2 regions of the Erwinia pyri genome follow, and region 2 is predicted to be linked to the other one. Evidence: predicted binding sites of a transcription regulator. Region 2 holds the regulator's gene; the other holds the start of a gene.

Region 1 (16,091 bases), 920 kb from region 2:
GATGCTGCCAGAGCTCGCCGCTGGCAGAGAGCTTCCAGAAAGTGATCAGAATGGCTTCAGGAGAGGGCAGGATCCGCGTGGAAAGCCAGCCAGCCTGAGAGGCAATCTGCCAGACCACAATCAGCAGCACCGGAAGCGCCCAGGGCACCAGCTGATTAGCCAAACGTGAAAGCGGCTTATTCATCTTCACCTCTGACTCTGAGAAACTTTTTGCGGTGTGAAATCGTTTGCTACCGCTTCACCATGAGCGGAAACGACGCGAGGCTGTGGCACTTCAGGCACCGCTAAATCCAGATGAGGGAAGAGTAGTTCGCCGACGCGATACGCCTCCTCAAGGTGCGGATAGCCGGAAAGAATAAAGGTTTCTATCCCCAGATCGGCATACTCCTGCATTCTTGCGGCGACGGTTTCGCCGTCACCCACCAGAGCCGTTCCCGCCCCTCCGCGAACCAGGCCTACGCCAGCCCAGAGGTTAGGGCTGATTTCCAGTTTGTCCCGGCGGCCGCCGTGCAGGGCAGCCATACGCTGCTGGCCTACTGAATCTGTCCTTGCCAGCGCGGCCTGCGCTTTAGCAATGGTGGTATCATCCAGATGTGAGATCAGCCGATCTGCAGCCTGCCAGGCCTCTTCATTAGTTTCACGCACAATGACGTGCAGACGAATGCCGAACTTCACGCTCCGCCCCTGGGCAGCAGCTTTAGCCCGCACCCGATCGATTTTTTCTTTTACCTGAGCAGGCGGTTCGCCCCAGGTCAGATAGACATCAACCTGCTCAGCCGCCAGGTCCTGAGCAGGATCTGACGAGCCGCCGAACCATAAGGGCGGGCGCGGCCGCTGTACGGGTTTAAACATTAATCGGGCGCCGCGAACGTGCACATGCCTGCCTTCATAATCGACCGTTTCTCCTTCCAGCACCCGGCGCCAGACGCGGGTAAATTCGGCCGATTCTGCATAACGCTCGGTGTGATCGAGGAACACGCCATCACCCGCCAGCTCTTCAGCATCTCCGCCGGTGACCAGGTTGAACAAAGCACGCCCGTTTGAGAGACGATCCAGCGTTGCAGCCTGGCGCGCGGCCTGAGTGGGCGAAATCACGCCGGGGCGTAAAGCCACCAGAAAGCGCAGCCTCTGCGTGACAGGGATCAGCGAGGCGGCAACCAGCCAGGCATCTTCACAGGAGCGACCGGTAGGGATCAGCACGCCGCCGAAACCCAGGCGATCGGCAGCCTGAGCAATCTGCTGCAAATAGCCGTGATCGACCGGGCGGGCGCCTTCTGCCGTGCCTAAATAGTGGCCATCACCGTGGGTGGGTAAAAACCAGAAAACGGAAAGACTCATGATGAACTCCTGATTAGTTTGCGCTGGTGGGCCGCCAGATACGGCTGGCGATCTCAACTTTTACCGGCATTAACTGGTTGGCATAAAACAGGTCGGCGGTTTGCTGCTGCGCCTGTGCCGTTTTCTCGCTGACCGGGCTGATGCTGGTCGGTGGACGATGATCCAGATAACTTGCCACCACCGGCTTCGGCAATCCCATCGCCTGGGCCAGCAGCTCAATACTTTGCGTTCTGTCGCTCAGCGTCAGCGCGTCAGCCTGACTGAAGGTGGCCAGCACTTTACTGATAAACGGCCCGTTTGCCTGCGTAAATGGGCGCGTTGCCAGATAGAAGGAGCCGGTTTGATTGAGCTGGCTACCGTCAGTCAGCACCCGCGCGCCACCCTGCTGCAACGCGGCGGAATAGTAGGGATCCCAGATAGCCCAGGCATCAACATCGCCCTGCTGGAAGGCTGCACGGGCATCGGCAGGCGTCAGGTAGGCAGGCTGGATATCTTTGAATGACAATCCCGCTTTTGCCAGCGCTCTCAGCAGCAAATTGTGTGAACTGGAACCTTTCTGGAAAGCCACTTTATGTCCTTTCAGATCGGCCACCGCCTTAAACGGGCTGTTCTTAGGCACCAGGATCACTTCAGCTTTGGGTTTTGGTGGTTCTGCACCGACATAAAGCAGATCCGCACCGGCGGCCTGAGCAAAGATTGGCGGGATATCACCCGTACTGCCCAGATCGATGCTGTTGACGTTTAATGCCTCCAGCATTTGCGGGCCTGCCGGGAATTCCACCCACTTAATCTGCGTCTGCGGGAACTGCTTCTCCAGCAGATGATGCGATTTGGCTAATACCATGCTCACCGACCCTTTTTGGTAGCCGATGCGAAACGTTTTGGGTGCGTCTGTGTCGGCAGCAACAGCCGAACCTGCCAGCACGCTGGTCAGCGCCAGGGCAGAAAAAATACGGGCTAAAAGCGTCATCTCTCTTCCTTATACCGCGACGGCAAACGGTTGATGGCGGCGAGCCAGCGCAGACCAGAAAGTCTCAACGGACTCATCGATTCGATCTTTTAAAAGAGGGGAGAGTTCAGGGGTACGATCGTAGTGGGCGATCTGGGTGTCATCGGCAAACACGCCGTGCAGCACTTCCTGTGCCTTCAGGGCGTTCAGAACGGGCTTAAGCGCATAATCCACGGCCAGCATATGGGCGACAGTACCGCCTGTAGCCAGTGGCAGCACCACCTTGTGTTCCAGGGCACGTTCAGGCAGCAGGTCCAGCAGCGTTTTTAGCGCGCCGGAAAAAGAGGCTTTGTAAACGGGCGTCGCCACGATAAGTCCGTCAGCCTGGGCTAAATCCTCTTTCAGCGCCAGCAGAGCCGGGGAGTCAAAACGAGCATAGAGCAGATCTTCAGGAGCAAAGTTATGCAGATTCCAGGGAATAACTTCCACACCGCGTTTTTCAAGCAGCTGCTGACAGATCGTCAGCAGGGCGGTAGAGCGTGAAGGAAAGCGAGGACTTCCCGCCAGAGTAATAACGCGCATAACCTCTCCTTATAACCAAAAGTTATTGAACTAAGAAATTCGGTAACTGTGAGGTCTATCCTGACAGAGAGGAGCAGGAGGCTTAAATGATTTATCCGGCATATTTAAGTCGGATTCTGGCAATAGCGCATAAGAGGCAGGATTATTAAACGCTAACGTTTTACTTTCCGCGTAAAGGACTTTACCATTTTCCCCCGCGCCTGCAGCGTCACTGCACCGCACTTTGACCGTTCAGGCCCTCCGGCAACAGAGAATAAAGGGGAGCGCTGTAGAGTGACGCAAAACGCACTTTTCAGGGTTGCTGTCGCCAGGCGATAACAACTTTTGTCCTATCCAGGCCTGTTATCTCGGGCATTCAGGAGCGATCATGTACTACCCCTTTGTCCGTAAGGCGCTGTTTCAGCTTGACGCGGAGCGTGCCCATGAGCTGACGTTACAGCAGCTGCACCGTGTTACAGGTACGCCTTTAATGCATCTGGTGCGCCAGTCTCTGCCTTTTAAACCGGTTAACTGTATGGGCCTGACGTTTAAAAATCCGCTGGGCCTCGCTGCCGGTCTGGATAAAAACGGGGAATGTATTGACGCTTTCGGCGCAATGGGCTTTGGGTTTATTGAAATCGGCACCGTCACGCCGCGCGCGCAGCCGGGTAATGACAAGCCACGCATGTTCCGCGTGCTGGAAGCCGAGGGGATCATTAATCGCATGGGATTTAATAATCTTGGCGTGGATAACCTGGTTGAGAACGTGAAAAAATCCCATTTTGATGGCGTACTGGGGATTAATATCGGCAAAAATAAAGATACGCCGGTAGAGTCAGGTAAAGAAGATTATCTTACCTGTATGGACAAAATTTATGCCTATGCCGGATATATTGCGATTAATATCTCCTCGCCAAACACACCGGGATTACGCACGCTGCAATATGGCGAAGCACTGGACGATCTTTTAATTGCGGTTAAACAAAAACAGAAAGATCTTGAAACATTGCATCACAAATATGTTCCCGTCGCGGTAAAAATTGCCCCCGATCTTTCAGAAGAAGAATTGGTGCAGGTCGCTGACAGTCTGGTGCGCCATAATATTGATGGTGTGATAGCCACCAATACTACGCTGGATCGTTCACTGGTTAGCGGCCTGAAATATGCCGAAGAAGCGGGGGGTTTAAGCGGGCGCCCGGTGCAGTTAAAAAGTACTGAAATTATTCGCAGCCTGGCAAAAGAGCTGCAGGGCAGGCTGCCCGTTATTGGCGTAGGCGGCATTGATTCCCTGGTTTCTGCCCGTGAAAAAATCGCGGCGGGCGCCTCGCTGGTGCAGATCTACTCCGGCTTTATTTATAAAGGGCCGCCGTTGATAAAAGAAATTGTGACCCATCTCTAAGGTAATTCTTAGTTAAAACGGCCAGGGGCTTTATTTTCGCCGCTGGCTCGTTTATATTTTCTTCTGTTTATCCATTATTTAGCCTGATTTGACCCGCCGGCGAGTTGACATTAATTTTCAAATCCAGAGCGAGAAGGGTCATATTAAAACAACGGGATCCATCATGAGAATTAAACCTGACGACAGCTGGCGCTGGTTTTTTGATGCAGAACACGACCGCATGATGCTGGACCTGGCTGATGGGATGCTGTTCCGCTCCCGCTTTCCCCGCAAGATGCTCTCCCCTGATGCGTTTACCACGTCAGGCTTCTGCGTTGATGACGCGGCGCTTTTTTTTACCTTTGAAGAAAATTGCCGCTGCTGCGAGCTGAACGCAGATCAGCGTGCAGAGCTGGTACTGAACGCGCTGATCGCCTGCCGTTTCCTGAAGCCGCTGATGCCAAAAAGCTGGCATTTCGAAACGCACCGGCAGGGTGGCTGGACGCCGACAGCGGGTGAGCTGGTCAGCGTGAAGCTGTGTGAAAACGGCGAACAGGCCGTGTTGCTGGTGGTGGAAAGCGGTGAAAATGCTGCACTCTGCCTGCTTGCTCAGCCTCAGCTCACGCTGGCAGGACGCGGCATGGTGCTGGGTGATGCGATCAAAGTCATGCACGACCGGTTACGGCCGCATGCGCAATCCCGCCTTTTACAGCTGGCGCAGGCGGTTTAAGTTTATTCAGTCAGGACGATATTACCGGCTGGAATACAGCTGCAGCTGAGGATTGTTCCGTTTTCACGAACGGCACCTTTCTTCATCGGCTTAACGTCCCCTGAAACCAGCGTCATCCTGCAGCTACCACAAATCCCGGCCCGGCAAGAGTAGGGAATACGGTAGCCCTGCATTTCCAGCTGCTCCAGCAGCACCTGCTGGTTATTCCCCATGAAGGTTTCACCCTGCCAGCTTATGGCGACGCTAGCCGCGCTGCTGTTTTCTACTTCCAGTGATTCAGAGACCTGGCCCGCACCATAAGGGCGGGGCGGCTTACTGGCCAGAACCTGAAGTTCGTCTCCTGTGTGCATAATCCCGCTGGATCGGGCGATCAGGTTAAGGCCAAAATCGATGTCGCCGCTGCCATCCAGCGCGGTACGGAATTTTTGTAGTGTGGCGAGCGGTTCACCACTGGGATGCTTGCGGCCGCGTTCGGGGCTGACGGTGGTAAAGATGCACCGGCTGCAGGGCTTTGGCACGTCAAAGAGAATGTCGCCAATGCGCACGGTTGACCAGCTGTCTTCCGCCCATGCCGTAGCGCCGGTGACCACAATATTAGGCCTGAACTGCTCCAGCTTCACGCCTGCCGGGCAGCGCTGACGTAAGTCGTGCAGCGAGGCTTCGTTAATCAGCAAAAACGGGAAGCCATCTGCAAAGCCCAGCGGCACCTGTTCAAAGCGTTTCACCCGGCGCGTCATCTCCGGGCCTACCCAACGGAGCTGAACGGGGCGGGGAAAGAAGGCGCTGAGCCACTGATTGATCGCATCCGGCGCTATCAGTGCGGTGAAGCTGTTGCCCCACACTTCGGTAGGCGCGCCATCGCTGGCAAAGTCCGCCAGGCGGATGGTGGCGCTGGTGCCATCGGGCGCAGAGAGAAATAGCCCTTCCGGGATCGGTGCCGGGGTAAACAGCACCATTTCGGGATACTGGCGCGCGGTAATAAAGGTGCCATCCGTCTCCGTAATCATAAAGATGCGGTCAAATGCCAGCCCACTCTCCAGCGCCTGCGCATGGGAAACCTGCGTACCGCGCATCGATTTCACCGGGTGAATGTAGAGACGAGACAGGCTAATCATGATGCTCTCCGGGCAGATAAAGCGGAAAAAACAAACGACAGGCAAGAAAAGCGGCGGGGTGCCTGCGGAAAAGAAGCTAACTTTATGACATGTGCCTGCGATTAGCTATAATGCGCAGCAATTTTCTGAAGACGATAAGTGACACTATGAATTCTCTGTTTGCCAGTACGGCGCGTGGGCTCGAAGAGCTGTTAAAAAGTGAACTGGAAGCGATGGGTGCGCAAAGCTGCCAGATCGTCCAGGGCGGCGTACATTATCAGGGTGACGATCGTCTGATGTACCAAAGTTTGATGTGGAGCCGTCTGGCCTCGCGCATTCTGCTGCCGCTGACTGAATGCGGCGTCTACAGCGATCTGGACCTCTATCTGGGGGTGCAGGCTATCGACTGGCCAGCGATGTTCGGCAGCGACAAAACGTTTGCGGTGCACTTCAGCGGCCTGAACGAGGTGATCCGCAACAGCCAGTATGGTGCGTTAAAAGTAAAAGACGCCATTGTGGACAGCTTCACCCGTAAAAATCTGCCGCGTCCTGACGTGGATCGCGAGCAGCCCGATATTCGCATCAACGTCTGGCTTAATAAAGATACCGCCAGTATCGCTCTCGATTTAAGCGGCGAAGGCCTGCATCAGCGCGGCTATCGTCAGCAAACCGGTCAGGCGCCGTTGAAAGAGAATCTGGCAGCGGCCATCGTGCTCCGTTCCGGCTGGCAGGCGGGTACGCCGCTGATCGATCCGATGTGTGGATCGGGAACCTTACTGATTGAAGCGGCGATGATCGCCAGCGATCGCGCGCCGGGCCTGCATCGCCCACACTGGGGCTTTACCGCATGGGCTAAATTTGATGACGCGTTATGGCGTGAAGTCACCAGCGAGGCGCAGGTCCGCGCCAGACGCGGTCTGCAGGAAACTTCATCCCGGTTTTACGGCTATGACAACGATTCCCGGGTGATTGAACGCGCTCGTGCCAATGCGCGTCGTGCCGGTCTGGGCGAGGTCATAAGCTTCACCGTGCAGGATGTGCTGAAGCTCAACAACCCGTTGCCGGAAGGCACGGTGGGCACACTGCTCAGCAACCCGCCTTACGGCGAACGTCTGGAGAGCGAACCGGCACTGATTGCGCTTCACAGCCAGCTTGGCCGGATTGTAAAAAGTCACTTTGGCGGCTGGAATCTCTCCTTATTTAGCGCCTCTCCGGAGCTTTTAAGCTGCCTGCAACTGCGTGCCGATCGCCAGTTTAAAGCGAAGAATGGCCCGCTGGACTGCGTGCAGAAAAATTACCAGCTGGCCAGCAACCCTTCCGCTGGGGCGGTCGGGCAGATTGCGGAGGATTATGCTAACCGCCTACGTAAAAACCTCAAGAAGCTTGAAAAGTGGGCGCGTCAGGAAAGCATTGAATGCTATCGCATTTATGATGCCGATCTGCCAGATTATAACGTTGCTGTGGATCGCTACGGCGACTGGGTCGTGGTGCAGGAGTATGCGCCGCCCAAAACCATCGAGCCCGCTAAAGCGCGCCAGCGGCTGTTTGATGTGATCTCGGCCACGCTCAGCGTGCTGGAGCTGCCTTCTAACCGTCTGGTACTGAAAACCCGTGAGCGTCAGAAAGGCAAAAGCCAGTATCAGAAGCTGGGCGATAAAGGCGACTTCTTCGAAGTTTCCGAGTTCAATGCCAGAATGTGGGTCAATCTCACTGACTATCTGGATACTGGTCTGTTCCTCGACCACCGCATCGCCCGTAAAATGCTGGGTCAGATGAGCAAGGGGAAAGATTTCCTGAACCTGTTCGCCTATACCGGCAGCGCCAGCGTTCATGCCGGGCTGGGCGGCGCGAAAAGTACCACCACGGTAGATATGTCACGCACTTATCTGGAGTGGGCAGAGCGTAACCTGCGTCTGAATGGCCTGACGGGCCGTCAGCATCGCCTGATGCAGGCGGACTGCCTGAGCTGGTTGAAAGAGTCGGATGAGCAGTTCGACCTGATCTTTATCGATCCGCCAACCTTCTCCAACTCCAAGCGTATGGAAGAGAGTTTTGACGTTCAGCGTGACCATCTGCTGCTGATGAAAGATTTGAAAAGGCTGCTGCGTAAAGGCGGCACCATTATGTTCTCCAATAACAAACGCGGTTTCAAAATGGACCTCGACGGTCTGGCTGAGCTGAATCTTGCTGCGCAGGATATCACCGCCAAAACCCAGTCGCAGGATTTTGCCCGTAACCGTCAAATACATAACTGCTGGCTGATCGCTCACGCCGGTAAGGAATAAGATTTTATGTCATTAATCAGTATTCATGGTGCGTACCTCTCCTTCAGTGACGCTCCGTTGTTGGATAACACCGAACTGCACATTGAAGAGAATGAGCGGGTCTGTCTGGTAGGGCGTAACGGCGCGGGCAAATCCACGTTGATGAAAATTATCAACCGCGAACAGCCGCTGGATGATGGCCGCATCATTTATGAGCAGGACCTGGTGGTGGCACGCCTGCAGCAGGATCCTCCGCGTAACGTTCAGGGGTCTGTTTATGACTTTGTGGCAGAAGGGGTGGATGAACAGGCTGAATACCTGAAGGCCTATCATGCGATTTCTCACCTGGTGATGACCGATCCCAGCGACAAAAACTTAAACGAGATGGGCCGCCTGCAAACTATTCTGGATCACCAGAATCTGTGGCAGCTGGAAACCCGCATTCATGACGTGCTGAAGCAGATTGGCCTGGATGCCGATGCGCCGTTATCCTCACTTTCCGGCGGCTGGCTGCGTAAAGCCGCGCTGGGTCGCGCGCTGGTGAGCAACCCGCGCGTGCTGATGCTGGATGAGCCCACTAACCACCTGGACATCGAAACCATTGACTGGCTGGAAGGCTTCCTGAAAACCTTCCAGGGCAGCATCATCTTTATCTCCCATGACCGCTCCTTTATCCGCAACATGGCGACCCGCATTGTGGATCTCGACCGCGGCAAGCTGGTTTCCTGGCCGGGCGACTATGACCTCTATCTGGCAAGCAAAGAAGAGGCGCTGCGTGTTGAAGAGATGCAGAATGCGGAGTTCGACCGCAAGCTGGCGCAGGAAGAAGTGTGGATCCGTCAGGGCATTAAAGCTCGCCGCACGCGTAATGAAGGTCGTGTCCGGGCGCTGAAAGCCTTACGTAACGAGCGATCGGAGCGCCGTGAAGTGATGGGCAAAGCCAATATGCAGGTGGAGGAGGCTTCCCGCTCGGGCAAGATCGTCTTTGAGATGGAAAACCTTAACTACAGCGTTGGCGGTAAGCAGCTGGTACGTGACTTCACTACTCAGGTTCAGCGCGGCGACAAGATCGCCCTGATTGGCTCCAACGGCTGCGGCAAAACCACGCTGCTGAAGCTGATGCTGGGTCAGCTTAAAGCTGACAGTGGACGCGTCCACATCGGTACCAAACTGGAGGTCGCCTACTTCGACCAGCACCGTGCCGAGCTGGATCCGGACCGTACGGTGATGGATAACCTGGCAGAAGGTAAGCAGGAAGTGATGGTTAACGGTAAGCCACGCCATGTGCTGGGTTACCTGCAGGAGTTCCTGTTCCATCCGAAACGTGCAATGACGCCGGTTCGTGCATTATCAGGCGGGGAGCGTAACCGTCTGTTGCTGGCTCGGCTGTTCCTGAAGCCAAGTAACTTGCTGATCCTCGATGAGCCTACCAACGACCTGGACGTGGAAACGTTAGAGCTGCTGGAAGAGCTGGTGGATGGTTATCAGGGCACCGTGCTGCTGGTGAGCCACGATCGTCAGTTTGTGGATAACACCGTGACCGAATGCTGGATTTTTGAAGGCAACGGCGAGATTGGCTCGTTTGTTGGCGGCTATCATGATGCGCAAAAGCAGCGTGCAGCCTATAAGCAAACTCGCGCCCAGGGAAAAGCTGCGCCGGTCGCCCGTCAGGAAACCAGCAAAGTAGAGCCAGAGAAACGTGCTGCCAGTAAGCTAAGCTATAACCTGCAGCGCGAACTGGAACAGCTGCCGCAGAAAATGGAAGAGCTGGAGAGCAAGCTGGAAGCGTTGCAGGCCAAAGTGGCGGATGGCGAGTTCTTCAGCCAGCCTCATGATATCACTCAGCCCGTGCTGGACGCGCTTTCTGCGGCTGAACAGGAGCTGGAAGTCGCCTTTGAACGCTGGGAATACCTGGAATCGTTGAAAAACGGCTGATGCTTAAGTATGAGGTAGGTATGTGTTCATCGCACCAAGCAGACCTTTGGATGCTGTGCCCGCAGTGTGATCTGATGACACAGTTGCCGACCCTGCCGCCGGGCAGTAAAGCCAGCTGTCCACGCTGCCACACGACGCTGACAGCAAACTGGGTGGAGCCGCAGAAGCGGCCCACTGGTTATGCACTGGCCGCGCTGTTTATGCTGGTTCTGGCGAACCTGTTCCCGTTCGTCAATATGCATGTGGCGGGGCTGAGCAGTGAAATCACCCTGATGCGCATTCCTCAGGTCATGGTATCTGAGGATTACAGCAGCCTGGCAACCCTGTTTATGCTTTTTGTTCAGGCGGTGCCTGCCTGCTGTATGATCATCATTCTGCTGCTGGTTAATCCGTCCCGTATCGCGCTGCCGCTGAAACGCGTTATGGCGCGCCTGCTTTTTCAGATTAAAACCTGGGGGATGGCAGAGATCTTTCTGGCAGGGGTATTGGTCAGCTTCGTGAAGCTGATGGCTTATGGCGATATCGGCATCGGCACCAGCTTTATCCCCTGGTGTCTGTTTTGCGTGTTGCAGTTACGGGCTTTTCAGTGCGTCGATCGTCGCTGGCTCTGGAACCAGATCCAGCCGATGCCGGAGCTGCCTGCTAACCCCGTACCAGCTATCAGTGGTCTTCATCAGGGGTTACGTTCGTGCCGCTGCTGTACCGCCATTCTTCCTGCTCAGCAGCTTGCCTGCCCGCGCTGTGGCACCAACGGGCATGCACGGCGTAAACACAGCCTGCAATGGACGCTGGCGCTGCTGTTCACCTCAATATTGCTCTATGTACCGGCTAATTTACTGCCGATTATGATCACCGACGCGCTGGGCAGTAAGACTACCTCCACAATTATGGCCGGGGTAGTTTTGCTGTGGGGCGATGGTTCCTATCCGGTTGCTATGGTTATCTTTATCGCCAGTATCATGGTGCCGTCGTTAAAGATGATGGCCATTGGCTGGCTGTGCTGGGATGCGAGTAGAAAAGGCGAAGGGCATCATGACAGCGAACGCATGCATAAAATTTACGAAGTCGTTGAATTTGTTGGCCGCTGGTCGATGATTGATGTCTTTGTGATCGCCGTGCTCTCCGCGCTGGTGCGCATGGGGCAATTGATGAGTATTTATCCCGCAACGGGGGCGCTGCTGTTTGCGATAGTGGTGATTTTAACCATGTTTGCAGCGATGACCTTTGACCCTCGTCTGACCTGGGATCGTGTACGTGAAAAAAGTCTTGAGGAGCCAAGCATTGAAGGAAAATAATCACGGCGTGGCGACGGTTGATCAAATCAAACGCTGGTCACCGGTCTGGATCATCCCAATTGTCACCATTCTGATTGGTGCATGGATCCTGTTTTACCACTTCAGCCATCAGGGGCCGCTGGTCACGCTTATCACCACCAATGCCGAAGGGATAGAGGGCGGTAAAACGGCGATTAAAAGCCGCAGCGTTAACGTCGGCACTGTAGAAAGTGCGGTGCTGACAGACGATCTGCACCATGTTGAGATCACGGCCCGGCTCAATTCTGGTATGGAGAAGCTGCTGAAAGGCGACAGCGCTTTTTGGGTAGTGAAGCCGGCCATTGGTAAGGAAGGCGTGACGGGGCTTGGGACGCTCCTCTCCGGTGCCTATATTGAATTACAACCTGGCGCGAAAGGCGATAAAAAAGAGCAGTATGACTTACTGGATTCGCCGCCGCTGGCACCGCCGGATGCCAAAGGCATCCGCATTACTCTGGACAGTGCGAAAGCGGGGCAGCTCAATCCGGGGGATCCGGTTCTGTTCCGTGGTTACCGCGTAGGGTCGGTTGAGACCAGTAACTTTGACGCAGATAAGCGCATGATGACCTATCAGCTGTTTGTTGCTGCGCCTTACGATCGCCTTGTCACCACCAATGTCCGCTTCTGGAAAGACAGCGGCATCGCCGTTGATATGTCGGCCTCCGGCATGCGGGTGGAAATGGGCTCGCTGACCACGCTATTCAGCGGTGGCGTCAGCTTTGATGTCCCGGATGGCTGGGAATTAGGACAAATTGCGCAGAATCACTCCGAATATAAGCTTTTTGACGACCAGCGCAGCATTCAGGATTCTCTCTACACGGTACATAAAGATTTCCTGATGTTCTTTAGCGACTCTATTCGCGGCCTGCAGCCGGGTGCACCGGTTGAGTTTCGCGGTATTCGTCTGGGGACTGTTGCTCAGGTGCCGTACCAGTCGAAGGAGGTTGCTCAGCAGTTGGACACCGATTATCGCATTCCGGTGCTGATCCGCATTGAGCCCGATCGCTTCCAGAGCATGCTGGGTGAAGAGTTCGACATTGATAAACATCTGCAGGATGGCATCAAGAATGGACTTCGTGCCTCTCTGAAATCGGCAAACTTGTTGACGGGTTCACTCTATATTGACCTCGATTTTACTAAGAATGCCAAGCCTGTTACCGGGCCGCAGACCTTCGCTGGTTATAAGCTGATCCCGACTACCAGCGGCGGACTGGCGCAGATCCAACAGAAACTGATGGATGCGCTGGATAAGGTCAACAATCTGCCGCTTAATCCGCTGCTTAATCAGGCTACGGGAACGCTGAAACAGAGCCAGCAGACGCTACGTGAGCTGCAGAAAACGCTGGATAACATCAATCAGATTACCTCCAGCCAGTCGATGAAAGATCTGCCGCAGGATATGCAGAAAACTCTTCGCGAGCTGAACCGCAGCATGAAAGGCTTTCAGCCTGGTTCGCCTGCCTACAGCAAACTGGTGGGAGATATGCAGCGGCTGGATCAGGTGATGCGTGAACTGCAACCAGTACTGAAAACGTTGAACAGCAAGAGTAATGCTCTGGTGTTTGAAGCCAAACCAGGCCAGGACCCACAGCCGAAGAGGGCGAAATGATGATGAAATGGATCCCCGTTGCGCTGGCGCTGGTGCTCGCTGGCTGTAGCAGCACCATAGATACTACTTACTACCAGTTGCCGGCAGCCAGCAAAACCCTCTCTGCCAGCAGCCAGGCGGAAAGTGGGCGTCCGGCAGTGTTTGTCGAACATGTCTCAGTACCCGATTACCTGGCCGGAAACGGCCTGGTTTATCAGAGCAGCGACGTGAAATATGTTATTGCCAGCAATAATCTGTGGGCCAGCCCGCTGGATCAACAGTTGCAACAGACGCTGGTCGCTAATCTTGGTGAGGAGCTGCCAGGCTGGCTGGTCTCTTCCACGCCGCTGGGCCAGCAGCAGGCCACGCTTAACGTCAATGTGACCGGTTTTCACGGTCGTTATGATGGACAGGTGATAATCAGCGGTGACTGGGTGCTTGAACATCAGGGCCAGATTATCAAACGCTCTTTCGCTCTGACGCTACCGCAAACGGAAGATGGTTACGATGCGTTAGTCAGAACGCTGGCTAAAGGGTGGCAGCAGGAAGCCGGGGATATGGCTAATGCTGTGCGTGGCATTAATTAAGTAAAATTAATATTTATAATGAAGCCTCTGATTGTCGGCAGCATAACGCTTCCACGATCGGGGGCTTTTTTTTTCTTAACAGGGAGTTACAGAGCTGGCTGAAGCTGTCCGCAGTCTGACAACCCGATACTTATGCACAGAAATATGACATTGCCGTGAAATTTGCGCATTGATCTTTAGGCCAACAGGCGGTAGAACTTAAGGGTGGTTGCGCATTATATGACCACAGATTTCTTTCCACCAGATTCCACCTGACCTGAAGAGGGGATTACAGGCATGATGAAGAGACAGAAACGAGATCGGCTCGAACGGGCACATTCACGAGGTTATCAGGCCGGTATTACCGGACGCTCGAAAGAGATGTGTCCCTATCAATTAATTGATGCGAGATCTCACTGGTTGGGAGGTTGGCGACAAGCCATGGAGGACAGGACGGTTACCGCGTAATCAGCCTGTTCAATATCAAAGGAAGAGAACCTCCGCTGAAGCGGAGGTTTCCATTTCAGGAACCGTCAGAAAGCCGTAGTATCTTTGAACAGACCCACTTTCAAATCGGTAGCCGTATAGATAACGTTGCCATCTACCAGCACTTCACCATCTGCCACACCCATTACCAGCTTGCGATTGATCACGCGCTTGAAATGAATGCGATAAGAGACTTTCTTCGCCGTTGGCAGCACCTGGCCGGTAAATTTCACTTCACCCACACCCAAAGCACGCCCTTTCCCTTCAGCGCCTAACCAGCCGAGGTAAAAGCCAACCAGCTGCCACATGGCATCCAGACCCAGGCAGCCAGGCATGACCGGGTCGCCAATAAAGTGACAGCCAAAGAACCAGAGATCCGGATTGATATCCAGTTCGGCCTCAACGAAACCTTTACCGTAGTTACCGCCGTCTTCGGTCATTTTGACCACGCGGTCCATCATCAGCATATTACCTGATGGTAAAGGTGGACCTTCAGCACCAAACAGCTCACCGCGACCCGATGCGATCAGGTCTTCTTTTGTATAGGATTCGCGTTTATCTACCATGTTTTCAATAAGCCTTATTTTAATGAATCACGAAGGTTAGCTAACAGGTGTAAGCTGAACAAGTCCGATCAGCTCTGGTTAAACCAGTTTAGCCAGCGCAGCGGCCATGGGCGATGACGCCCATCCAGCTGGGTGATTTGCGCAATGCGCTCCTGTATTGATCGTAGCAGACAAGGGCCTTCTTCCTTATCCCACTCTGCGCCTGTCAGTAATGGCAGGGCTTCTTCCACACTGCTGACTGCCCAGATATGGAATTTTCCTTCCCGAACGGCGTCAACCACTTCCTGTTGCAGGGAGAGATGGCGAACGTTAGCAAGAGGGATAATCACGCCCTGATTGCCGTTCAGATCGCGCTGATGACAGATATGGAAAAAACCTTCAATTTTTTCATTCAGCCCGCCAACCGGTTGCACACGGCCAAACTGATCGACTGAACCTGTCACGGCAATTTGTTGCGTCAGTGGCTGGCCCGACAGCGCGCTGATCAGCGCACAAAGTTCGGCCAGTGAGGCGCTGTCGCCATCCACCTCTGAATAGGATTGTTCAAACACGATTGAGGCGGAGAAAGGCAGCTGCTGCTCCAGCTCCAGCTCAGAGATAAGCCAGGCCTGCATAATCATCATGCCTTTCGCATGAATATTGCCGCCCAGTTCCGCTTTGCGCTCCACGTCCGTAAACTCACCGTCACCCACATGCACCACGCAGCTGATGCGGGAAGGCTCGCCAAAGGCACGGGGATGACCGGGGAATTCAATCACTGACAGGGCGTTGATCTGACCGATCATTTCGCCTTCCGTCTCAATCACAATCTGGTCAAGCAGGATCTCATCCCGTACGCGCTCTGCAAGGAAACCTTCACGCCAGAAACGGGTTTCTAACGCAGTTTGCAGCTGTTCACCGTTGAGGGAGTTATCCGGGCTGTAGAGCGAAGCTTCCTGCAACTGACGAATAATCCAGGCGGGGCAGAGCGGCAGCGTATCCTGATCGCCGGTATAGCGGACCGCTTCCCGGATCAGCACGGGCCAGAAATCTTCAGCAAACGGGCCATATCCTTCGGCTGCTGCCACCGACAGCAGCCATTTCACCCACAGGCTGAAATCTTCACCATCCACAATCTGAATATTTTCTTCAAATTCACCATAGAGACAAAGAGAGGCCAGCTCTGGCTCCATCTCCTGGAAATCGGCCAGCACATCACGATCGCCCGTCAGAACCAGACGAAAGTGCAGCGGCATTGAAGGGATAGAGGCGGGCAGCGGGCGCGTGTCGTCCGGTGAATGCCACTCAAAGCGTTGGGTGGTGAGGATCTGTCTGATGCGTAAC
Region 2 (16,091 bases):
GATCCTCAGCGTATCTTTGAAATGGTGGGGAAGCTGTTGATCGAGTTTAGCCAGCAGGACGCGGTGAAAGAACATATCAAGCCGTTCGCACTCCCACCAGCCATCCATATAACTTTCACCCAGACCAAGTGACCCTTCCTGTAAAACGCGTTTGAAGAAGTCAGGATTGGTTATTTTGATATCCCAGGGACGGGTACCGTTGATCTCAATATCAGCATTGCGCAACATTTCCTGGATGATTCGGTACCACTGATTCTCTCCAAGGCTCACTTCTTCTATACACGATGAACTCATAGCTTCTCCATCACCCTGTGTGATTGAAACCTGAGAAATAGAATAGACAATTTCTACAGGATTTGAGAACACGCACGGCATAACCGTACGCCTGATATCCGGCGTTACAGAGGGTTGATATGAATGCCTGCAGAGTTGCGCAACGATTGCCACGCGGAATAGCATGCTGACAGCCCTGTCAGGACTCTAAGTAATTGCGAAATACTTGTTATTATATGTTGCCTGAAATGAGTATATGCTCACGTCAGGCATAATTCAACGGAATATTGTTAGTGTGCTAATCAATTAATTCAACCTGTTAGCGTCCACCGTGCGCACCAGCCAGAGTCATCTCTTCCGCTTTCACACGCTGTAAAATATAGCCGATTATTGACAAAACAACAGTGGAGAGCATGACCAGCGAGGTGGTAAACAGGGAGCTGGTGATAAAGGTCGAGACAATCAGGCTGGCAATGCAGCACAAACCCAGCTGTAGCGTGTTCTGCAGGGCAGCCGCCTTGCCGCTGGATTGGGGGAAGGGCAGCAGGGCATTGGCGACCACAATCGGATAAATCGCACCATTCGCCAGCGCCATGCCGCAGAAAGGTAGCAGCAAAGCATACAGCGAAGGTTCCGGCAGTTGAGCGGCAATAAAGAAGGCGAGGATGCTGACGCCATAAAGAGCCAGTAGCCAGGGTAACAACGCTCGTCCCTCAAGGTGTTTCAGCAGCGTACGGCAGCCATACCCGCCAATCAGGAAAGCGAGCGTTTGCGGCACGTAGCTCAGGCCGATATCTCCAGGCGACATGCCCAAAGCCCCAAGAATAAAGGGCGACCCTGTTAGCCAGGCAAAAAAGCTGGCTGAACAGGCGGCGTAGATCAGCACGTTACCGCCGTAGACCGGGGATTTTAATAAGCTGATAAAACTTACCTTCTCACTGGCTGCCTGCGTTGTCTCTTTACGGGGCGATTTGAGAAACAGAGTAAAAATCAGCAGGGCAACCGCAATCAGCAATAGCGTGATAAAAATGGCCCGCCAGCTAAAGTGGTTAAGCAGCCAGGCACCCAGCAGCGGAGCCAGCGCTGGCGAAAGGGCTACCAGCGGCATAATAGAGGCAAAGACGCGGTTAGCCTGGGCGGCCGGATAGCGGTCAACCACCAGCGCCTGCCAGCTCACTGCGGCGGCACAGATGCCGATGGCCTGCGCAAATCGAAGCGCCAGCAGCAGGGAAGCAGATTCAACCCACCACATAGCGGCACAGCTGATGGCAAACAGGCTCAGGCCCATCAGCAGCACGGGCTTACGGCCAATACGATCGGACAGCGGCCCCCAGATCAGCTGACCGCTGGCAAAACCGGCCAGAAACAGGCTGAGGCTGGCGCTGATGATGCCCGCGCTGGTTTGCAAATCTTGTTGCATAGCGATAAAAGCAGGCAGGTACATATCGGTGGCGAGGAAACCCGCAACGCTGAGCAGCGCGAGGTAAACTATAAATCCTTTTCCAGGCATTTTTTTCTCTTTATGGGTAATGAATCGAACGCCGCAGAGTGTAATCGCGTGTCAATCAGCTTGTGAAACGGTAATATTTGCCTGTTCCCTCCAAAAAATTTGCAGGCAGGTTATGTGGTCAGAACACGCTTTGGAAGTCGTTGATGCCGTAGCACGCTCCGGCAGTTTCACCGCAGCTGCGGCAGAGCTGCATCGGGTCCCCTCAGCTATCAGCTATACAGTGCGGCAGCTGGAGGAGTGGCTGGCGGTTCCCCTGTTTGAACGGCGGCATCGGGATGTGGTGCTGACCGAAGCGGGACGGGTATTTGTGCAGGAAGGGCGTAGTGTTATCAAAAAAATGCTCGCCACCCGACGGCAGTGTCAGCAGGTGGCAAACGGCTGGCGCGGACAGATCAACATTGCCGTCGATCGGATAGTCAAACCACAGCGCACGCGCCAGCTGGTGGTGGACTTCTATCGCCACTTTCCGGATATGGAGCTGCATCTCTCGCCAGAGGTGTTCAATGGTGTCTGGGATGCGCTGGCCGATGGCCGGGTTGATGTGGCCATCGGGGCGACTCAGGCTATTCCGGTAGGCGGCCGTTTTGCCTTTCGCGATATGGGAGCACTGAACTGGCGCTGTGTGGTAGCGGCAGATCATCCTCTGGCGCAGCACAAGGAGCAGGTAATCATTGAAGAGGCGATCCGGGAGTGGCCTTCGCTGGTGCTGGAGGATACCTCGCGGGCACTCCCCAAGCGAACAACCTGGACCCTGGATAACCAGCGGCGGCTGGTGGTGCCGGACTGGGAAAGCGCCTTCGACTGTCTGTCAGCCGGGCTTTGCGTGGGCATGGTGCCGGGACATTTTGCCCGGCCTCTGTTGAAACAGGGCACGCTGCACGAGCTTAAGCTTGCTGCCGCTTTTCCCGACAGTCCCTGCTGCGTCAGCTGGTCTGAACAGCAGGCTTCACCGGCGCTGAGCTGGCTACTCGATTATTTGGGAGAAAGCGATACGCTGAACAGCGAATGGCTGCGTGAGGAAGAATAACAAAGCGGGTAAACAGCGCAGGCCAGGGGCAGAGTATGCCCCTGGCTGCAGGAGGAGAGAGGTGCACAAGTCGTTTAGCGGCGGTAATCCAGGAAAGGACCGTCGGCGACCGAGCGACGTTCAATCAGTGAAGGATGCACCTCAATGGTCTGCGGATCTTCCCGTTTGCTGGTGATGCGGTCCAGCAGCATATCGAAGGCGGTCTCGCCCAAACGCTCTTTTGGCTGATGGACGGTAGTCAGCGCTGGCGTAAAGTAACGGGCGTTGCGCACGTTATCATAACCGATCACCGATATATCCTGCGGGACCCGCAGGCCCATTTCGTCCGCAGCGCAAATTGCGCCCATGGCCATGACGTCACCGCCACAAAAGACCGCCGTCGGGCGCTGCTTTTGCGACAAAATCTGCTGCATCGCCTGATAGCCAGACTCCGGTTCGAAATCACCCTGCACCAGCCACTCTTTTCGCAGCGTAATATTGGCTTCAGCTAGCGCTTTCAGGAAGCCGGCATGGCGACCGCCGCCGGTGTTGCGCTCCATCTGCCCGGGGATCACGCCGATATCGCGGTGACCACGATCGATCAGATAGCGCCCGGCCAGATAGCCGCCCTCAAAAGCGTTATCCAGCACGGTATCTGTAAAGTCACCGCGGGACTCGCCCCAGTCCATTACCACCATCGGGATATTGCGGTTCTCTTCCAGCATCCTGATCAGCGGATCGGGATACTCTGAGCACATCACCAGCAGACCATCCACGCGCTTTTGCGCCATCATCGACAGATAGGCCTGCTGCTTTTGCAGATCGTTATGGGCATTGCCCAGGATCAGGGTATAGCCTTTTGCGAAGCAGCAGTTCTCCACCGCCTCGATAATCTCGGCAAAATAGGGCGCTTCGCTGGAGGTGGCTAACAGACCAATGGTTCTGGTGTGATTAACCTTCAGGCTACGGGCCACTGCACTGGGGGAGTAGTGCAGCGATTTAATTGCAGCCCAGACGGCCTCCCGCGTCTCTTCGGCGACAAAGCGGGTTTTATTGATGACGTGGGAAACGGTGGTGGTCGACACCCCGGCCTGTTTTGCCACATCTTTAATTGTTGCCATGAACTAGCTACTCCTGCGCTTATCTCAACATGTTGATAAGGCTGTTGTTAATCGTTTGCCTGGTAAGAATAAAACCTGACGTCTTAAATCATTTTTTTATGTTGCTGTCGGATTCGTCAGGAAGGAAAAGAGTGGTCACCCGCAGAACAGTGAAGATAAGCGAGCGTTGCGCAACAAAAAAAGAATTCTAACAAGGCTGAGCAGAGAAAACGAGATTTTTACCGCTAAGTATGGGAAAATTGGTAACACCATAAACTGTAGGGCTATTCAGGAAGAAAAATGGATACCGATTTAAAGTTCTCACTACTGACCACGGTTTGCGCACTGGCGATGATTATGGCGTTCAGCTTTACCGCCATCATGCACTAGTCTGAACAGGGGCCAGGCAACTGGCCCCTGTATCACTTTTAACGAATGGTTTTCGGCGTCATCATCCGACGGGCGCCAATATAGTGGCGCTGCCAGTAATCTTCGCCCAGCGCACTGACCTGGATATCCTTGCCGGTGCGCGGGGACTGAATGAACTTACCGTCACCCAGATAGACGCCCACATGATCGGCAGCGCCGCGGCCATTAATGCGGAAGAAGACAAGATCCCCTTTTTCCAGCTCATCACGTTTGATTGAGGCGGCATCGCGCAGGTGATACATCTCATTAGCGGTGCGGGGGATCTTAAATTTCACCAGATCTTTATAGGCATACCAGACCAGTCCGCTACAGTCGAAGCCGGTTTTCGGTGAGGTTCCGCCCCACTGATAAGGCTTACCCAGCTGGCCCATCAGTTTGTTCATCGCGGTTTCACGCGCCTTCTGATAGCGGGCACGGTGAGCTTTGCTCAACTTCAGCGGCGCCGAATCGAGATCGGCGGTCAGCGCTTCCATCTGCGCGGCTTTACCACGGTGACGCCCGTAACGTTTTTTACCCTCATTAACGCTTTTTTTGTTAACTCTGCTGGGGGTAGCGGCGGCAGTTGCCTGAGGTGCTTTCTTTTTAAGCTTGAGCTTCGGAGCGGAGGTTAAGCGGGATTTCTTGCTGGTGGACTCTTTCACTTTTTTAGTTGAGCTCGCTTTAACCGGCCTGCGTTTACGTCGCTCATCTTCCCGGGCTGGCGTACCGGCGTCCGTCTTATGATGATTAGCATTAACGGGAGCGTGTGGCGATGCGTGCGCCATATTAAAAAAGAGCTGAGCAAACGCCAGCATAAAGAGGGTGATGAGTAAACGCATCGTTACCATTAACAGTTTGTGCTTCGACCGGCGGCCAAAGCGTGCCAAAAACAGGGATATCTGCTTTGCAGCAGGCTCATTGGGCAATTCTAATCTAACTGTTTAACAAAAGGTAAGGTCTTTTTTGTTTCAATGATGCAGAACAAGTAAAACCTGTAAAAATAAGCCAAATCAGCTGGTTATCTGCGCAAACCTTATCCAGTTTACCGCCATCAGCGCTGCAATAATCAGAGGGAAATGTTATTTTAATGTATCCGCCTGGGCTTGTGAGGCGCAGACGCCGAAAATGCTCTCAGTAAAATGTCGTTTTCATCGTGCGGAGAGAGTCGCTACACTAAATAGACACGAAGTATCCGATTAAGGAAGCCATTTATGAGTACCGTTGAGAAAATTGAGCGCCAGATAGCAGAAAACCCGATTCTGCTCTACATGAAAGGTTCACCGAAACTGCCAAGCTGCGGCTTCTCGGCCCAGGCCGTTCAGGCGCTGTCAGCCTGTGGCGAACGTTTCGCCTATGTGGACATTTTGCTGAATCCGGAAATTCGCGCGGAATTACCTAAATATGCAAACTGGCCAACTTTCCCGCAGCTGTGGGTGGATGGTGAGCTGGTCGGCGGTTGCGACATCATCATTCAGATGTATCAGCAGGGCGAACTGCAGCAGCTGATCAAAGAAACTGCACAAAAATACCCTTCTGACACCGCTGAATAAGCCAGTCAGAAAGTAAAAGGGCGAGGAAAATTCCTCGCCCTTTTTTTATGCTTCGCTTTCCGGTACGGGCAGCGGCCAGCCACCCAGCCGTTTCCAGCGGTTCACTAACTCACAGAAGAGATCGGCCGTTTGCACCGTATCGTACAAAGCGGAATGCGCCTGACTACTGTCAAACGCCATCCCTGCCGCAGCACAAGCTTTCGCCAGTACGGTTTGCCCTAATACCAGCCCGCTTAACGCGGCCGTGTCAAAGGTCACGAAAGGATGGAAGGGGTTGCGTTTCAGACCGGCCCGTTCAGCGGCCGCATTCATAAAATTGAGATCAAAGGTGGCATTATGCGCCACCATAATGGCGCGATTGCAGTCCCGATCTTTGATCCCTTTGCGCACCAGTTTAAATATGGCATGCAGGGCTTCATATTCACTGACTGCACCGCGTAGCGGGTCAGAGGGATCAATGCCGTTAAAAGCCAATGCTTCAGGTTGCAGAACAGAACCTTCAAACGGCTCAACGTGGAAATGGAGCGTTTCGTCTTTCTCCAGCCAGCCATTCTCATCCATTTTCAGGGTAACGGCAGCCACTTCCAGTAGCGCGTTGGTCTTCGCGTCAAATCCGGCGGTCTCCACATCGATTACTACCGGATAAAAGCCGCGAAAACGGCTGCTGAGGGCGTTCAGTTCGTTCGATTCAGACATCAGGATCTCATTGGCGAAAAAATGCAGCGCGCATTATGGCAAATTTCACCGCGAGATGCAGCAGGGGAAGGGAGAAGAAGGGCGCCCTTAAGGCGCCCTGGAGAATCAGGCACCCAGGCCGTGACCCGCATGCTTGTTCTCAATCAGCTCGATTTTATAGCCATCGGGATCTTCTACGAAGGCGATGATGGTGGTGCCGCCTTTAACCGGGCCTGCTTCACGCGTTACGTTGCCGCCATCCTGACGGATACGATCGCAGGTAGCCGCAACGTCATCCACGCCCAGCGCAATATGACCGTAGGCGTCGCCCAGATTGTAGCTCTCCTGACCCCAGTTATAGGTCAGCTCAATTACCGCGCCTTCGCTCTCTTCGGTATAACCCACAAAAGCAAGCGTGTATTTATATTCGGTATTTTCGCTGGTACGCAGCAGGCGCATGCCCAAAACTTTGGTATAAAAATCAACGGAACGCTGCAGATCGCCAACGCGAAGCATGGTGTGAAGTAAGCGCATAACATCCTCTTTGTGAAAAACGTTATCATCCGATAACGGGTAATAAAAATAAGTATAGCGATGATTTTCCGGCAGGGTAACCAGCAGGCTTTGCCTGCCGGGGAAATAACTGTCAGTAAGGCTTATCAAAACTTCACAGGCCGCACCGGACGCAGCTTGGTTTACTTTTATCCGGCGAGAGAGGGATAATCCGTATAGCCTTCTGCACCGCCGCCGTAGAAGAGTTCAGGGCGCGGCGCATTAAGCGGGGCGTTTTCACGCAGCCGCTCAACCAGGTCCGGGTTGGCGATATAAACACGGCCAAAGGCAGCTGCGTCAATCAACCCTTTTTCAATCAGCTCTTCCGCTTTTTCGGCGGTATAGGCACCGGCACCCACAATCACGCCCGGGTAGACGCTACGAATAGCTTTACGGAACGCTTCGCTGTAAGGCTTACCACCGGCCCAGTCAGGCTCGGAGATGTGCAGATAGGCCAGATTACGCTTCGCCAGCTCAGTGAGGTAGTAGAGCGCCGCGGCTTCCTGATCTTCACCATTATCCAGACCGTTGAACGGACCCAGCGGGGAGATGCGGATCCCGATGCGGTCAGCGCTCCAGGCGGCAATGGCAGCATCAACCACTTCCAGAGCAAAGCGGGTGCGGTTTTCTATGCTGCCACCATAGCTGTCTGTGCGCTGGTTAGATGCAGGAGAGAGGAACTGATGAATCAAATAACCGTGCGCGGAGTGAAGCTCCACCAGGTCAAAATCCGCTTCACGGGCATTGCTCACCGCCTGACGGAAATCATTAACTACCCCGGCAATCTCATCCACTTCAAGCGCGCGGGGAGTGGAAGTGGCTTCGCGTATTGCCTGCCCCTGCTCATCACGCAGGGAAGTACGGGTTTCTGCGTTGATGGCAGAAGAGGAGACCGGGGCTTTGCCCTCTGGCTGCACGCTGGTGTGGGAAATACGGCCGGTGTGCCAGAGCTGAACGGCGCTGTGGCCGCCCGCCTGGTGAATGCCTGCGTTGATCGCCTTCCAGGCTGAAATTTGCTCTGCTGAGTGCAGACCTGGTGCGCCGGCATAGCCTTTAGCCTGTGCAGAGATTTGCGTCGCTTCAGTGATGATCAGTCCGGCACTGGCACGCTGACGGTAATATTCACCCATCAGCGGAGTAGGAATATCGCCCGGTTCAATGCTGCGCAGTCGGGTCAGAGGGGCCATAAAAATGCGGTTAGGAACGGTAATCGCACCCGTTTTCAAAGGGGTGAACAGCTTTTTCAATTCCATTATTTCTCCTGGTAGACCGGTCGACTAGACAAAGGACTTTTTTTTAACGTAGCGATGGCAGCCTACGCGTTATCTCCTGCCTGACATTAACCATAGGTGCGTTGTCGGAAAGTTTGCCGACAGGGCAAGCTTAGCGTAAGCAACGCATTTGCGCCTGCAAAATCAGCCTGTTCAGGTAGCGTACCAGACCGACAGGTCTGGTACAAACTGGGCTACTGCGCCTGGCACGATCGGATCATATCCAGCGCTGGCTGATACTCTCGGGTTTGCACATTCATCATTCCCAGCAGCGTATGGAAGATATTGTCCTGTGACACTGCCTCGGTTTTGGCAGCCTGGCGGAGACAGGCCTGACTGATGCCAAAGGCGCTGGCGTAATCGGGCGACATCCAGAGCAGGAAAGGAATGTGCGTCTGCTGAGAGGGGGCAAACAGATAAGGTGCGCCATGCAGATACATGCCGTGCTCCCCAAGCGATTCCCCGTGATCAGAGAGATAGACCAGAGCAACATTAAATTTATCACTGCGGGACTTCAGCAGGCTGATGGTGCTGTCCACCATAGCATCGGTATAGAGGATCGAGTTGTCATAAGTGTTCACTAAAGCCTGATGATCGCAGTCCTGAATCTGATTGCTGTCGCAGGTTGGCGTGAATTTGCGCATCGCCGCCGGATAACGCAGATAGTAGGCAGGTCCGTGACTCCCCATCTGATGCAGCACAATCACCGTGTCATCTTTTACGCTGTCGATATATTTATCCAGACGGTGCAACAGCACGTCATCCAGACAGTAGTCACTTTTACAGAGCTCTCTGACATTCCACTTTGTCATATCGGTATGGGGCACGCGATCGCAGGCACCTTTACAGCTGCCGTCATTTTCACGCCACAAAACGTTTACCCCGGCATGGGCCATGACATCCAGCACGCCCTCCTGGTGACGCGCCAGACCGGCATCATAATGTTCACGCGGCATATTAGAGAACATGCAGGGAACAGAGATAGCGGTCTCTGTGCCGCAGGAGGTGGCGTTCTGATAGTAGATAACATTGTCCTGTTTCAGCTTAGGGTTAGTTTCCCGGGCATAGCCACCTAACGAAAAGTTCTCTGCCCGGCCGGTTTCACCCAGCACAAAGACCACCAGCGTTTTTTTCTTTTCCGCCTTGATTAGCGGCCCTTTCTTCGCATCCTGACCAATGCGCACCAGCGTCTGATCGCCGGCAAACCAGCGGTTATCTGCATAATGACCCACGCTGCTGACCACGTTAACCGGGGTGATCATTTTGACCAGCCCTTTGTTATTACGGATCAGTGAGGCGTAATCTTTATAGAACAGCGCTGCTACCAGCAGCACCACGGCTATCGCAGCCATTACGGTCAGGGCGCGTATAGCTATATTCATCCACCAGGGACGATGAGTGTTAATTTTGGTAGTGGCAATCAGCACGGCGGGCACGATACCTAAAACTGCCATCCACAGCAGATAACGAAGGCTGAATAACGCTGTGGCTTCCTGAACGTCAGTTTCAAAGACATTCTGGATCATATTCGTGTCAATGACCGTGCCAAAACTATAGATAAAATAGGTCGCGGCAGCGCCGGCCAGCACTAAAATGATTAGCAAGGGTTTACGGATCCAGGGTACAGCAGCCACACTGAAGATAATCAGGAAGGCACAAAACAGCACAACGGGCAGCGTCGCAGCAAATAGGTAATCATGAACAGAGGTGTAAGGGATCGTCTCCCAGGCCCGCAACAGGAAGAGGGCGTTCAGAATAAACGTAAAGAAAAGCGCGATATAAAGATTAAAAGCATTTTCGTTACACCGTAACTTAAGTAAGCGTTTCATAGCGTTCCGTCAAAAATAAATTCTGCGAGAATCTTAGCGTTGTAACCTTAGTGAAACCTTAACCACTGCTCAACAATGCGAACTCTCGCAGGAAATAGACGCGAGTGCCAAACCAGCGCTGTGTGGGGCCGGTCTGAAGTGGACTGGCGACTGCCAGCGGTGCAAAAAAAGAGCATTCATACTTGCGGTCGGGGAATAACCGATCTTCAATAAGGGACTGACCTGAATTCAGGAGGGACGGTGGCAGAACAACTTGAGTTTTTCCCGGTGCCAAGTCCCTGTCGGGGGATTTGTCAGTCTGACGAACGCGGCTACTGCCGCGGCTGTCTCAGAAGTCGCGAAGAGCGCTTCAACTGGATGAAATTTACCGATGCGCAAAAGCGGGAGGTGATCCGCCTCTGCCGTCAGCGCTTTCTTCGTCTGCAGCGTGCGGGCAAAACGGACGTGCCTGATGAGCCGGAACAGCCTTCGCTGTTTTAAGCGTGCCAGTCAGGTGATGGCCAGGTAAATAAAGGTCAATTAAGCGCATTTAACAGGCATTTTCCCGGAAACTTACCAGGCTTAAACTCCACTCTGGAAGAGACGAAAAGGAAAGTGTATGAAACGTTTGACTCTGATGGCGCTGCTGTTGGCAACAGGTTGTTTTGCGCAGGCAGCCAGTGAAAAAGTTGAGATGAAGCTGGCTACCCCACAGGGAGCCGGTGAGAGCATCGGTACCGTGACGCTGGAAGAGACGCCTTACGGCGTCACCTTCACACCAGCCCTGCAAGCCCTCCCGGCGGGCATTCATGGTTTCCATGTTCACGCCAAAGGCAGCTGCGAACCGCAAAGCAAAGAGGGCAAAATTGTTCCGGCCGGGGCGGCTGGCGGACATCTTGACCCGTCGGGATCGGGTAAACATCTTGGCCCCTGGCAGAATGGACACCTGGGCGATCTACCCGCCCTGTTTGTGACCAACGACGGCATGGCAACCTATCCGGTCCTGGCACCACGCATCAAAAAGCTCTCGGAAATTAAAGGAAAAGCGTTGATGATCCACATGGGTGGCGATAATCATTCGGATACGCCGAAACCGCTGGGCGGCGGAGGTGACCGCTTCGCCTGCGGCGTGATCTGATCGTATCAGGCGCTTGCCGCTCGTGCCTCCTCCGGCAGCGCCTGTTGCAACTGCGATAAGGAACAGAACAGCCGCCAGATAATTCCCGCCAGCTCGCTGGCCTCGTCTTTGCCGATAGCCTGTAGCCTCTCAATCCTCTGCTCTAACTCTGCTAGCGTTTGCGCCAGTGAATGGTGATGCACGCCGCGTTCGCCGATGATTCGGTGTAAATTTTGCAGCGTCGCCTCGCGCATTTCGGTCAGCTCGCTGGCGTCACTGTGCCATTCGCGCAGCTGCCAGAGAATATGTGAGCAGTTCAGCAGCACCACGCCCCAGCGCAGCAACCATAAACGAGCCCGGTCGTCGCGACTGCTGTTGAGTTGATTGACCCGGTGATAAATCAGCGATTCAAAGGTGCTCTGGCTGAGGTGAGGGCGGCGGCTGAGCTGGTCAAGGAATTCCCGACGCAGAGCACGGATGTGCCTGCGGCTACGGCGTTTATCCGAGCTGGGGCGCAGGATCTGAAAGGCGAGCCAGGCCAGCATCACGCCAAAAACCTTCGCCAGATTATCGTTCAGAAACGCCTGGTAGTCGTAGACAGGCGGGTTAGTCACCGCCAGAAACGATCCGCCAAACACAATCAGTTGTGCCCAGAGGCTGGCGCGATTTTTCTGCTGCAGCTTAAACAGCTGTAGCGTGATGAGCAAAGGGAAGAGAAAGAGTAAAAACTGCCACAGCACGCTGATCTGCACCATCAGCCCGAACTTGATGATAAAACTGAAGAGGCTCAGCAACAGCAGCGTTTTCAGCAACAACGAGACGCTGTTACTGGGGGAAGGCACGGATGAATAGAGCACGCAGCTAATGGCCGCAAGGGTAATGGCGGCATCACCGGACTCCCACTGGGTGGTAATGGTGAAGGCGCAACCCAGCAGAATAACGATAAACGTGCGCAGTGCGCTCCAGCTCGCTTCAGCACTGTCGGCATGACGCGCCAGCGCCGGGACGGCAGGCGGAGAAAGCGTCGTGTCGGCATCAGCACGTTCGAACTGCCTCAGCCAGCGGCTGATATTCAGATAGAGCCAGCAGAAATAGCGCAGGCGGTGCCAGAAGGCCTGATGACGATAATCGTGCTGGTCGCCAGGGGCTGCCTGACTCAGAATTTGCGCCAGGCGATATTTATTACACTCTGGTTTTGCCAGCTCGCTGAGCAGTGCCTGCAGCGTGGTAAACAGGATCTCCGGCGGCTCGGGCCAGTTAAGCAGCATCCGGCGCAGGCTGGAGATGACGCTGGTCAGCCGCAGCTGCTGGTGAAGAACATAGTTGAGTACGTTGTTCTGCCGGCGAAAGCGGTAGTGGCTCCAGAACGCCTGGATCCTTAACAGGTTCATGGTCAGGATTTGACCGATAACGTTCTCATGCGCGCTGCGCACGTTATCGGTGGTTTCTCGCTGCAGCAGTAACCCGGCATGCTCCAGCAGGCGGGTATGCATCGCTTTTAATGAGTGGATCAGCGTATCGCCATCTGAGGTGCTCGGCAGGATCATCATCATCAGCCCGCCGCACAGGATGCCGGAAATCACTTCGCATACCCGCGCCTGAGTAATATTCCACAGATCGTTGATATCGGTAATATTGACCGTGGTAAAGGCGATGATCGCCGCTGTGTATCCGGCCAGTGAAAAGGCGTAGGCCACATTATTTTGATAATGATTGGCAACCCAGGTACAAAGCGCCAGCCAGGCGGACATCGAGAGAGCAAACAGCCAGGGTTCGTTAAGCGTATGCCCGGCAATCAGCAGAGCTGCGCCTGCTCCCAGCAGGCTACCGGCGATGCGCCCCAGACTTTTGCTGATTACGCCACCTACGGTGGGAAAGCTGACCACTGCGGCCGAAGTCATCGCCCAGTAGGGTTCATCCAGCTGCAGACCATAGGCAATGCTCAGCGCCAGACACATGGCCATGGCGTTGCGAAGGGCGTAACGCCACTGACCTGCGGTAGCTTTAAGCCACGGAAGGTTTTGCCATGCAAGCCCGCTTAAATTCATGGCTGGATTGAGACGGTACAGGTAGTTCCCGCCACCAGCGGCAGATCCGCCGGGAGAGCTGTCAGGCGGATACGTACCGGCACGCGCTGAGCCAGACGGACCCAGGGGACATTTGGTTTGATATCCGGCACCAGTCCGCTGTCAGTTTCAACGCTCTGGTCATAGATAGCCCGGCCGATGCTCTCAACTTCCCCCTGTAAGGCTCTGTTATCGCTATAGAGGCGCACGGTGGCCTTATAACCTGCACGGATATGCCGCAGCTTGGTCTCTTCAAAATAGCCCATGACGTAAAACGAATGGCTGTCGACCAGGGCAAACAGCGGCGTGCCGCTGGTGGCATAATTTCCCGGACGCACCACCAGGTTGCTGATCCAGCCGTCGGTGGGTGCCGTTATCCGGGTTTGCGAGAGGTTCCATTTCGCCTGGTCCAGCTCTGCCTGAGCCGCCTTTGCTGCTGCGGCCATTCCCCTGGCACTGAGGTTGGCTGCATCCAGATCCTCTGCGGAGATTACATTGCGCGGCAGGCTCTGACGGCGTCGCGCTTCATGCTGTGCTTTCAGCAGATCGGACTGCGCTTTTGCCAGCTGTGCCTCAGCATTCAGCACGGCAATCCGGTAAGGTTCATCATCCAGCATCACTAAGGTGGTGCCTCGGGTGACAAACTGATTATCTTTGATGGGCAGCTGCTCAATGCGCCCGGAAACCTGCGGGGTGATATTAACCAGCTCTGCGCGGACTTTGCCATCCCGGGTCCAGGGGGACTGCATATAGTAATTCCACAACCACCAGCCGGCACAGAGCGCCGCTGCAAAGAAAATCACCGTGGAAAAATATTTTAACGTGCTGAATTTCATCCGTTCACCTGCAGCAACCAGAGCGAAGCGCTGACACAAAGAATAAAGAGTGAGAGATCCAGCAGCGTTGGGTGCCAGATTTCACCAGAGTAGATCCAGCCCCGCAGTAGGGGATGAAGTAACAGCCAGAAGAAAAACCCCAGCAGTACGGCTTTGAAAATCGGTGGGAAAAACACCGAGGCGCCAAAAACCAGGTCTGTTAGCGGTGAGGAGGAGGAGAAATAGGCGTTATCCACGGAGTAAATCCTTCTTGCCAGGCCGTTTGCGGCGCGCCGGGTAATCAATACGTTTCAAAAGTGATGAATTTGTATTTTGTCCTGTAAACTCGCAGAATAGTCTAAAATAAGGCATAATAGCTAGCAAGCTAATTATAAGGAGATGAAATTGGATACCCCATTAGGAACGGATCTCGCCAGACTGGTGCGTATCTGGCGGTCATTAATCGATCAGCGCCTTAAACCACTGGAACTCACGCAGACGCACTGGGTTACTCTGCACAATATTCATCAACTGCCGCCTGAGCAGTCACAAATTCAGTTAGCCAAGGCGATCGGTATTGAGCAACCCTCACTGGTGCGTACGCTGGATCAGCTGGAGGAGAAGGGCTTAATTACCCGAACGACCTGTGCCAGCGATCGCCGCGCCAAGCGGATTAAGCTCACGGTTGAAGCCGCGCCAATCATTACCCAGGTTGAACATGTTATTGATGCCACCCGGGATGATATTTTGTCAGGTATTTCGCAAAGTGAAATCGACAAACTGGTGACGCTGATAGCTCGTCTCGAAAAAAATATCCTGGAACTACAGGGTCGGGATGAATAAAAAAACCGGCTGAGGCCGGTTTTTTTATTTTTGCTTAGCGTGGTGAAACGGTGACCTGGCTTCCGTTGGAGGCCATTGTTACACGCTGGCCGACGGCATAACGGCTGGCCGCCTGTTTCTGCACCACCATAATTGTGTTGCCGTCATCTTTGCGGATTTCCAGCTCCACGCCCTGCGTTTTGTTAGCGGCGCCCTGTACGCCCTGACCCGCTACCCCGCCAGCCACTGCGCCAGCAGCGGTAGCAAGGCTACGGCCCGTACCGCCGCCCAGCGTATTCCCCAGGAAGCCCCCCAGCACCGCACCGCCGATAGCACCGATAACATTGTTGTCATCACCGCCCTGAATCTGAACCGGGCGTACGGAAACCAGCGTTCCGTAAGTGACGTTTTGCACTTGCTTGGCTTCTGAGGCGCTGTAAACATCGCCAGAAAGCGTGTCAGTGTTGCTGCATCCTGCCAATGTCACGCCAGTCAGTGCCACGACTAATAAACGCTTAATCATCGTAAAACTCCTTTATTTTCCATTTGCTGCAGTCAATTGCGCAGCGTTCAATAGGGTAATTATATGGCACAAGCCGCTAAGGTGGGTAAAAAAACTGCTACCCCCAGCGTAGCGCAACATCGATAAACCATAAATCAATCAGCTGCAAAATTGCGTAAAGAGAGCTAAATATCCAGTCAGTCTTCAAAAATGGTTAGTTAATCATAGAATTGCCCGCCTGATTTTGCGACGCTGTAGGCAGGAAATTCAGCAAACCCCAGTGGGTAAGGCGAAACAATGAAATCAGGGCGCTATATTGGCGTGATGTCCGGCACCAGCCTGGATGGCATTGATGTGGTGCTGGCTGCCATTGATGAGCATATGGTGGCGCAGCAGGCGAGCTATTGTCATCCTATGCCGCCAGCGTTGCGTCAGGCGGTGTTGGGGATCTGTCAGGGACAGTCATTAACGCTCTCTCAGTTGGGCCAGATAGACACGCAGCTGGGCAGGGCGTTTGCCGAAGCGGTGCAGACGTTTATTCAGCGTGAAGGGCTTGAGAAAGAGGATATTACGGCGATCGGCTGCCACGGGCAAACGGTCTGGCATGAGCCGCGGG

Evidence for each region. The regulator PurR, encoded in region 2, represses purine synthesis genes. The targets are predictions, from matches to a motif close to CANGCAAACGTTTGCNTG.
Region 1: a site for PurR is predicted at 3,018-3,035, ahead of pyrD (quinone-dependent dihydroorotate dehydrogenase). Genes of this name have one in related genera too.

Annotation. Positions count from the first base shown of each region.
Region 1 is NZ_CP132353.1:2,926,992-2,943,082, reverse strand. Features, by position in the region: gene ssuC (aliphatic sulfonate ABC transporter permease SsuC) at 1-184, opposite strand, end outside; gene ssuD (FMNH2-dependent alkanesulfonate monooxygenase) at 187-1,338, opposite strand; gene Q3V30_RS13915 (sulfonate ABC transporter substrate-binding protein) at 1,352-2,308, opposite strand; gene ssuE (NADPH-dependent FMN reductase) at 2,318-2,869, opposite strand; gene pyrD (quinone-dependent dihydroorotate dehydrogenase) at 3,237-4,247, shown strand; gene Q3V30_RS13900 (cell division protein ZapC) at 4,411-4,956, shown strand; gene Q3V30_RS13895 (YcbX family protein) at 4,959-6,071, opposite strand; gene rlmKL (bifunctional 23S rRNA (guanine(2069)-N(7))-methyltransferase RlmK/23S rRNA (guanine(2445)-N(2))-methyltransferase RlmL) at 6,218-8,335, shown strand; gene Q3V30_RS13885 (ABC transporter ATP-binding protein) at 8,342-10,249, shown strand; gene pqiA (membrane integrity-associated transporter subunit PqiA) at 10,270-11,544, shown strand; gene pqiB (intermembrane transport protein PqiB) at 11,531-13,171, shown strand; gene pqiC (membrane integrity-associated transporter subunit PqiC) at 13,171-13,737, shown strand; gene rmf (ribosome modulation factor) at 14,017-14,184, shown strand; gene fabA (bifunctional 3-hydroxydecanoyl-ACP dehydratase/trans-2-decenoyl-ACP isomerase) at 14,250-14,768, opposite strand; gene Q3V30_RS13855 (Lon protease family protein) at 14,837-16,091, opposite strand, start outside.
Region 2 is NZ_CP132353.1:2,007,172-2,023,262, forward strand. Features, by position in the region: gene cfa (cyclopropane fatty acyl phospholipid synthase) at 1-294, opposite strand, end outside; gene punC (purine nucleoside transporter PunC) at 593-1,783, opposite strand; gene punR (DNA-binding transcriptional activator PunR) at 1,896-2,810, shown strand; gene purR (HTH-type transcriptional repressor PurR) at 2,885-3,910, opposite strand; gene cydH (cytochrome bd-I oxidase subunit CydH) at 4,190-4,279, shown strand; gene Q3V30_RS09345 (C40 family peptidase) at 4,318-5,136, opposite strand; gene Q3V30_RS09350 (Grx4 family monothiol glutaredoxin) at 5,509-5,847, shown strand; gene rnt (ribonuclease T) at 5,893-6,543, opposite strand; gene gloA (lactoylglutathione lyase) at 6,649-7,056, opposite strand; gene nemA (alkene reductase) at 7,224-8,327, opposite strand; gene eptA (phosphoethanolamine transferase EptA) at 8,540-10,174, opposite strand; gene Q3V30_RS09375 (DUF1289 domain-containing protein) at 10,415-10,654, shown strand; gene sodC (superoxide dismutase [Cu-Zn] SodC) at 10,773-11,291, shown strand; gene Q3V30_RS09385 (FUSC family protein) at 11,297-13,318, opposite strand; gene Q3V30_RS09390 (efflux RND transporter periplasmic adaptor subunit) at 13,315-14,172, opposite strand; gene Q3V30_RS09395 (DUF1656 domain-containing protein) at 14,169-14,408, opposite strand; gene slyA (transcriptional regulator SlyA) at 14,557-14,994, shown strand; gene slyB (outer membrane lipoprotein SlyB) at 15,029-15,496, opposite strand; gene anmK (anhydro-N-acetylmuramic acid kinase) at 15,773-16,091, shown strand, end outside.